Regions from separate parts of the Pseudarthrobacter sp. TAF60_1 genome, predicted to be linked through region 2. Evidence: riboswitches for the same ligand, from Rfam matches in the RefSeq annotation. Region 2 holds a riboswitch; each other region holds the start of a gene.
What was found. Region 2 has a riboswitch for cyclic di-AMP ahead of AB4Y73_RS13675 (M23 family metallopeptidase). Riboswitches for the same ligand answer to the same signal wherever they lie in the genome.

Region 1 (2,258 bases), on a different contig from region 2:
TGTCCGGGCCTCGGTCATGGTGTGGGGCTCGTGGGTGCTGGTCACCGGGCTGGTGTTCAGTTTCATGGCGGGCATTATCCACCCCTACTACGCGGTGGCGCTGGCGCCCGGCATCGCGGGGCTGGCCGGGCTGGGCGGTGTCCTTCTGTGGCAGCACCGGCGGCAGCCCGTCGCAGCCCTGTTTCTCTCAGCCGCCGTGGCGGCTGCGGCATTCATGGCCTTCGCCCTGCTGGGCACCACCTCTGCCTACGGTCCGTGGCTCCGCTGGCTGGTCCTGACGTGCGGGCTCGCCGGCGCCGCAGGTGTGCTGTCCGGCAGGTACATGCCGTTCCGTTCCGTTCAGCGGACGACGGCGGTCCTCGCCGTCGCTGCCTCCCTCTCCGGACCGCTGGCCTTCTCGCTGTCAACGGCGGCCGTCGCTCACAGCGGCGCGATCGTTAGCGCCGGACCGGCTACGAGCGCCGACAGTTTCCGTCCGGGCGGCCCTGCTGCCGGCGGAATAGGCAGCCCCGCTGGAGGGGCACGCAACGGCGCAAACGGCAACGGCTTCGGTGCCCACGGCAACGCCAACGGCAACGCCAATGCCAAGGGCAACGGCAACCGGCCGAGCGGCACAGGCCGGCAGGCCGGCGGAATGGGTGGCCTCCTAGGTGCCACCACGCCGTCGTCCGAGCTTGTTGCAGCGCTGAAAAGCGACGCTTCCCGCTACACCTGGGCCGCCGCCGTCGTAGGTTCCAACAATGCCGCCGGCTACCAGCTGGCCACGGAACTGCCGGTTATGCCCGTGGGTGGCTTCAATGGAACAGACCCCTCCCCCAGCCTTGCCCAGTTCCAGGATCTGTTGAGGCAAGGTAAGGTCCACTACTTCATTGCCGGCGGAACGATGCGGTCCACCAGCGGATCGGACGCTCCCTCTCAGATAGCACAATGGGTGGCAGCGACCTTCCCGGCCCAGACCATCGGCGGAACCACTGTCTACGCGCTGACCGGATAGAACGTGCACTGAATGGCCCCTGCGCACTCACGCAGGGCCCTCCTTTGAAAGCGGAAAGTCTTCCCGCACTCAAAGTCCGCCGAACACCACAAGGCAACACGCCGCCATCGTGATGCTCGTTACCAAAATGTGACTTATGCGGTCGGCTCCTGTACCGTCGATAGAGTGAGGCCGCCAATAGGACCTCTCATCCGGATGACGCCAAGCTCTGCCACTCCCCGGATTCCGTTCGATCGAGGCAGAGGCGGGGGACCCAGAGTCCCGGGCTTTTAGTGCCCTTGGGGTGAAGCCAGCACGTGATGTTCCGTGCGGCCGGATGCCCTCATCCGAACCCGACAGCTAACTCCGCAGGTGTGAGAGGCGATCAATCATGTCTGAATCCAAGGTACAAACGCGCCCGCAGGACGGGTCAAATAAACTCCGCAACCGCATTCCCTCCCTGGGACAGCGCGTGGCCGTAGTCGGTACGGCGCTCGCACTCCTCGTCGGGTTGGGCGCAGCAGGCCAGGTGTCCGAGTCCGGCGGCCTCACAGCGGTCAGCGACACCCAGAAGCTGTCCACTGCCGACATCGAGTCCCAGTTGACGATGGAAAAGGCCCAGATGCAGGCCAAACCGGCACCGGAACCTGCCGCTGCAGAAATCAGCGTAGCCCCGCAGGCCGCCGAGCCTGCACCCGCGCCAGCGCCTGCACCCGTGCCAGCGCCTGCACCCGTGCCGGCCGCCGCACCGGAGCCGGCGCCTGTTGTAGCCGTGAATGACCCCGCCGGAGCGCAGGCCTACGCCGCCGGCCAGTTGGCCAGCCACGGTTGGTCCGCGGACCAGATGCAGTGCCTGCAGACGCTGTGGACCAAGGAATCCGACTGGACCACCACGGCAACCAACGCCAGCAGCGGCGCATACGGCATCGTCCAGTCGCTGCCTGCCGAGAAGATGGCGAGCGCCGGCGCGGACTACCTCACCAACTACCGCACACAGATCAACTGGGGCCTGAACTACATCCAGGAGCGCTACCAGTCGCCGTGCGGTGCGCTGAACTTCCACCTGTCACACAACTGGTACTAAACCGATTCCCCGGAATCCGCACAGCCGCAGCAGGCCCTGAATCCCCCGGTTCAGGGCCTGCTGTTTTGCATCCACGCTGCCGTCCACTGTCCCGGCAGGCCCTTCCTTCCCGGCGGCCCCTTCCTTCCCATGGTTCGTGTCCTTCCCATGATTCGGGGCGCCGGGGCATACTTGGCCCATGAAATTCACCACCACTATCGT
Region 2 (2,258 bases):
TTGGGCTTAGAGCCAGCCTGTGGGGTCAACAACGTCGCCGTTGACCTGGACCTCGAAGTGAAGGTGGCAGCCTGTGGAGGCGCCGGTGGTGCCGCTGAGGGCAACGACCTGGCCGCGGGTCACGGTCTGGCCAACCTTGACGCTGGCCGAGGACAGGTGGTTGTACGTGGTTTCCAGGCCGTTGCCATGATCAATCACCACGCGGTTGCCGCCGCCGTACTGGTGCCAGCCGACGAACGTCACAGTGCCGCTGGCGGCAGCCATGACCGAGGTCCCGCACTGGGCCACATAGTCCTGACCGCGGTGAAAGTCGCCGGCGCCACCCGTGATGGGGCTGACTCGAAAGCCGAACGGTGAAGCCGTAATGAGCTGGGCGAGCGGTGGACCAAGGCTTCCTGCGGAGGCAGCACGCGTGATGGATCCGGCCGACTGCGCGCTCAACAGCTGCTTCAGTTTGCCGTCCGGGTCACCCTGGGTCACCACAGAGGATCGGCTGAAATCAATCTGGGCGCCCGCTTCTGCGGATATTTCCGGCTGTGGGGCGGCCGACACTGCCGCAACGGGGTGGCCGGGCTGCTGGTCTGCCATCACCGGGCCCGTCACCGGCACAGTCACGGTCAGGACCAGGCCCGTTGCAGCAAGGGCAATGCCGGCCTTCTGCCCAACGCCGCTGGCGGCCGCGAAATCGGTGACCTGCCGGAAGGCCCCGCGGCGGCGGCGAGCTTCGCGCTGCGGATCGCGGGGCCTCTCCGCGGTGGCATCTTCGACCGCGCGGGCCGCCGAAGCGGGGCCAGCCGCCCGGCGGCGGCCCCTGGAGTATTGCGTGGTCAAGAATGTTCCTCTCTGGATAGCCTGCGAAGTTAGCTGTCGGATTCGGGTCAGAGAGTTCAAAGACCCGGTCCGCCGGTGCAAGCTCTCGGCGCAGAGATACCCATAAGGAACCTTCACTGGAGAGGCTTGCTGCTGACGGACTTCACCCCGAGGCAGCCTTGCGACTGCCGGTTGTGGTTCCCCCGCCTCTGCCAGTTGGTGACTCGTGCACCTGATCCGCTGGCAGAGCTCGGCTCCGGATCAGGTAACGCTTTTATATCGACGCTTGGGTTTAAACTATAAGCGATCAAAACGGACAGTAACAATTCCGTTATATTTGCGCAACCGCCACCGTTGCGCTAGCGCCTTGTGTAAGCGCACCCCGAGGCGCCACTTCGCCGGATGGCGGTGGTCTCAGCTGACGGAGACGAAAACGTGAACGGCAACTTCCGGAGGCAGCTCGAGCGCGCCCTCGATGCCCGGAACCCGCACGGAAATGTACTCCCCCACACGCTCCAGCGACACGGAAGCTCCGGGCCTGATGCCGCCTTCATCCAACTGCACCAGCAACTCAGGTTCCACCTGGATGGGCTCAGCCAGCCGGCTGACGGTGACACTCGACGTCGGCCCGTATCCGCGCATGGCCTCAACGAGATTAATCACACCAGCTTCCGGGAGGGCGGCAGCCCCGCCCAGCGCGGCCAACCCTGGGATGGGATTGCCGTACGGTGACTTGGTGGGATGGTCAAGGAGCTGGTAGATGCGCCGTTCCACCCGCTCGCTCATCACGTGCTCCCAGCGGCATGCCTCATCATGGACGTAGGCCCAGTCCAGGCCAATTACATCAGCCAGGAGGCGCTCCGCGAGCCGGTGTTTGCGCATCACCTCAGTGGCACGCTTGCGGCCGGTGTCGGTAAGTTCCAAATGACGGTCTCCGGAGACCACTACCAGTCCGTCACGCTCCATCCGGCCGACAGTCTGGGACACGGTGGGCCCGGAATGGCGCAGCCGCTCGGCGATGCGTGCGCGAAGAGCAACGATGTTCTCTTCTTCAAGTTCCAAAATGGTTCGAAGATACATCTCCGTGGTATCGATCAGATCCGTCATCCAGCTCAGCTCCTCGAACAAAGTACCTTGCGTTGACCCACCGTATCGCGTTCAAGCCGCAGCGAGGTCCAGTAAAAAGCTTAGCCTATTTTGACTTTGTCCGGATAATCCCCAATCGTCTCACTGACCAGACTATGACGGTCCCGGTTGCCGCCAGATCCAAGGTTTCAGGCAGAATAAAAGCGGCCCTCGTTGCAGTCGCCGCTGACTGCCGGCCACCCCACCGTCCCGGACGCCCATCACGTCCATGCCGAAATTGGAGCCCTTGTGAGCGAAACCAGCATCACTATTCCTGCCGATCTCCTGCCCAAGGACGGACGCTTCGGCGCGGGACCTTCCAA
Region 3 (2,258 bases), on a different contig from region 2:
ACTGTGCGGCGAGGGCCCCGATGTCCCTTTTGTGCCGGCCCGATTCCTCCTGTGCACGGGCCACCTGCGCGGCCAAGGCATCCACCCTGGAACTGGCAGACTGGAGATCGGTCTGGGCCACAGCGTATTCCGCAGCAGCAGTTACTGCGGCGTTGCCCAGCGCCTCCGCCTGAGTTTGCAGGCCACCGAGCAGATCTCCGATTCTAGTGACTTCAGCGGCCGTGCCGGCCTCGCTTTGCCGGGCCTTCTCCACGTCCTGCCAGGAAGGATACCCGCCGGGCGGAGCCTCGTCCGCGGCGTGCGCAGGCAGCATGGCAAACGAGGCGGCCGTGGCCAGTACAACCACTGCCGTGAGACCGGACAGCCACGATTTTTGCGCAAACGGGGACATAGTTCGTGAGCTTACCGGGCAAGTCCTAGATTGCGGCGAACATTGTCTCCCAAGTGGCTTGGTAGCCGATCCGAGCCATCCGGTAGGGTGCACGCTCTGCCCACGAGGCAACCTAAAGCCCACTCAGGCGTCTTTTTTTGAGGCAAACCGATCAGATGGATGACCCGACCGGGCATATACGCGTCCCGTGCGGTGACCTGCACCTTCATAGCCGAGGCCAGAAGATCCAACAAGGGAGCTAGGGTGAATTTTTGCCCTACATTCCGTTATCGGAATGTGACATTCGGGAAAAGAAGCGGTTATGGTCGTTTAGTGCCCTGGTTCAAACCGGGACATTCCCGTCAGTATGCCGAGCCCTGCCACTGACCCGGGACCCCAGACGCTATGCAACTGGCAGGGACGGGGGAACCACATTTCCGCGGCCTACACAGGCCTTGGGGTTAAGTCGGCATTCGTCCTGTCCTTCATGGCGGCATTCCCGGCCGGGTCTCTCCAACCCGAACCCGACAGCTCACCCCGCAGGCATGGGAGAGGCAATCACACCATGTCCAAGAAGTTCACTTCCGCACGCCATCGTGCAGTCACCACCACCACGTCCCGCGCCATGATGATCGGACGGCCGGCCCTTGTAGTGGCCGCCGCATCCGGACTGTTTTTCGGCTTCAGCGCCCCGGCCCACGCCGGCGTCCACGGACCTGACAATACCGGAACAGCCAATGCCCAGGGCCAGGTAAGCGCACCGGCAGCCGCCGCGGCTCCGGCCCCCGCAGCCAACGTCCACACCGTCGTCTCCGGCGACACCCTTGGCCAGATCTCCGCGGCCAACGGCGTAGCACTCAACGACGTCCTGGCAGCCAATGGCTTGTCCCTGACGTCGATCATCTACCCGGGCAACCAGATTCAGATTCCCGGCGCCGGACAGGGCGCAGCAGCACCGGCCGTGGCAGCACCGGCTCCGGCCCCGGCAGCGAAAGCAGCCCCCGCACCGGCTGCGCCCGCCAACACCGGCATCAAGCTGGCGTCAACGCCGGCCCCCGCGCCCACCGGCGCAGCCGGCTCGGCAATCCTGGCCTCCGCCTACTCCCAACTCGGGGTACAGCAGGACTGCACCGCCATGGTGGAGAAGGCACTGCGCTCAGTAGGCAAGAGTGTTGGAGACCTGGCCCCGGGCCAGTTCTTCCAGTACGGAAGCGTTGTTGGCACACCCGCCCCGGGTGACCTGGTGATCACCGCCGGCCACGTCGGCGTCTTCGCCGGCAACGGCCAGGTTGTCAGCGGCGGCGTGGACGGTTTCAAGACCGAGGTCCACTCCATCAGCTGGCTCCCGGGCGCCTCCTTCGTCCACGTAGCGTGACCCCCGCCGGCTGGACGGCGGCGCGCGGTGCCCAGCCGCCCGCCGTCGTCGGCCGCTGCTGCGTACTCAGGCGTGCTGCCCAAACCAGGACAATATGTCATTCCAGGCGGCGGCCGCCTGGGTCTGGTGATACTGTTCCCGAGTGTCATTGTGGAAGGCGTGGTCCACGCCCGGACAGACGGTGAGCTGATGCATCACCTTGGTGGTTAAGGCTGCCGCCGCCGTTACGGGAAGGCCATCCGGTATAGGTCGTTGGCTGCGATGACCGTCGAGTCCCGAGCGCTGCCCCGCAAATCCACCCGGTCTGCCAGTTCCTCCGGTCCCGGACACCAGGGCACGGACCACCTGGTCCCCCGATGCCGGTTAATGCTGGTGGAGCGGATGGATCACGCCGTCCGAACCGAGTGTCCCGCTGCAGGCTGGCTACTACCATAAGTCCCTTCTCCGCGCCCGGCCGGGCTGCTACATTGGCACGGCCAAGGCTGATCACGGCTGGGTTCAGCCGGTCAACAC

Region 1: it holds a riboswitch for cyclic di-AMP, as region 2 does, so the genes downstream of both, AB4Y73_RS16250 (hypothetical protein) here and AB4Y73_RS13675 (M23 family metallopeptidase) in region 2, are expected to answer to the same signal.
Region 3: it holds a riboswitch for cyclic di-AMP, as region 2 does, so the genes downstream of both, AB4Y73_RS02960 (LysM peptidoglycan-binding domain-containing protein) here and AB4Y73_RS13675 (M23 family metallopeptidase) in region 2, are expected to answer to the same signal.

Annotation. Positions count from the first base shown of each region.
Region 1 is NZ_JBFRDI010000015.1:35,535-37,792, reverse strand. It holds gene AB4Y73_RS16255 (ArnT family glycosyltransferase) at 1-994, shown strand, start outside; cyclic di-AMP (ydaO/yuaA leader) riboswitch at 1,201-1,359, shown strand; gene AB4Y73_RS16250 (hypothetical protein) at 1,365-2,057, shown strand; gene AB4Y73_RS16245 (YdeI/OmpD-associated family protein) at 2,236-2,258, shown strand, end outside.
Region 2 is NZ_JBFRDI010000011.1:84,163-86,420, reverse strand. It holds gene AB4Y73_RS13675 (M23 family metallopeptidase) at 7-831, opposite strand; cyclic di-AMP (ydaO/yuaA leader) riboswitch at 835-1,051, opposite strand; gene AB4Y73_RS13670 (metal-dependent transcriptional regulator) at 1,225-1,917, opposite strand; gene serC (phosphoserine transaminase) at 2,185-2,258, shown strand, end outside.
Region 3 is NZ_JBFRDI010000002.1:151,283-153,540, reverse strand. It holds gene AB4Y73_RS02965 (coiled-coil domain-containing protein) at 1-391, opposite strand, end outside; cyclic di-AMP (ydaO/yuaA leader) riboswitch at 762-931, shown strand; gene AB4Y73_RS02960 (LysM peptidoglycan-binding domain-containing protein) at 936-1,745, shown strand; gene AB4Y73_RS02955 (dienelactone hydrolase family protein) at 1,812-1,943, opposite strand.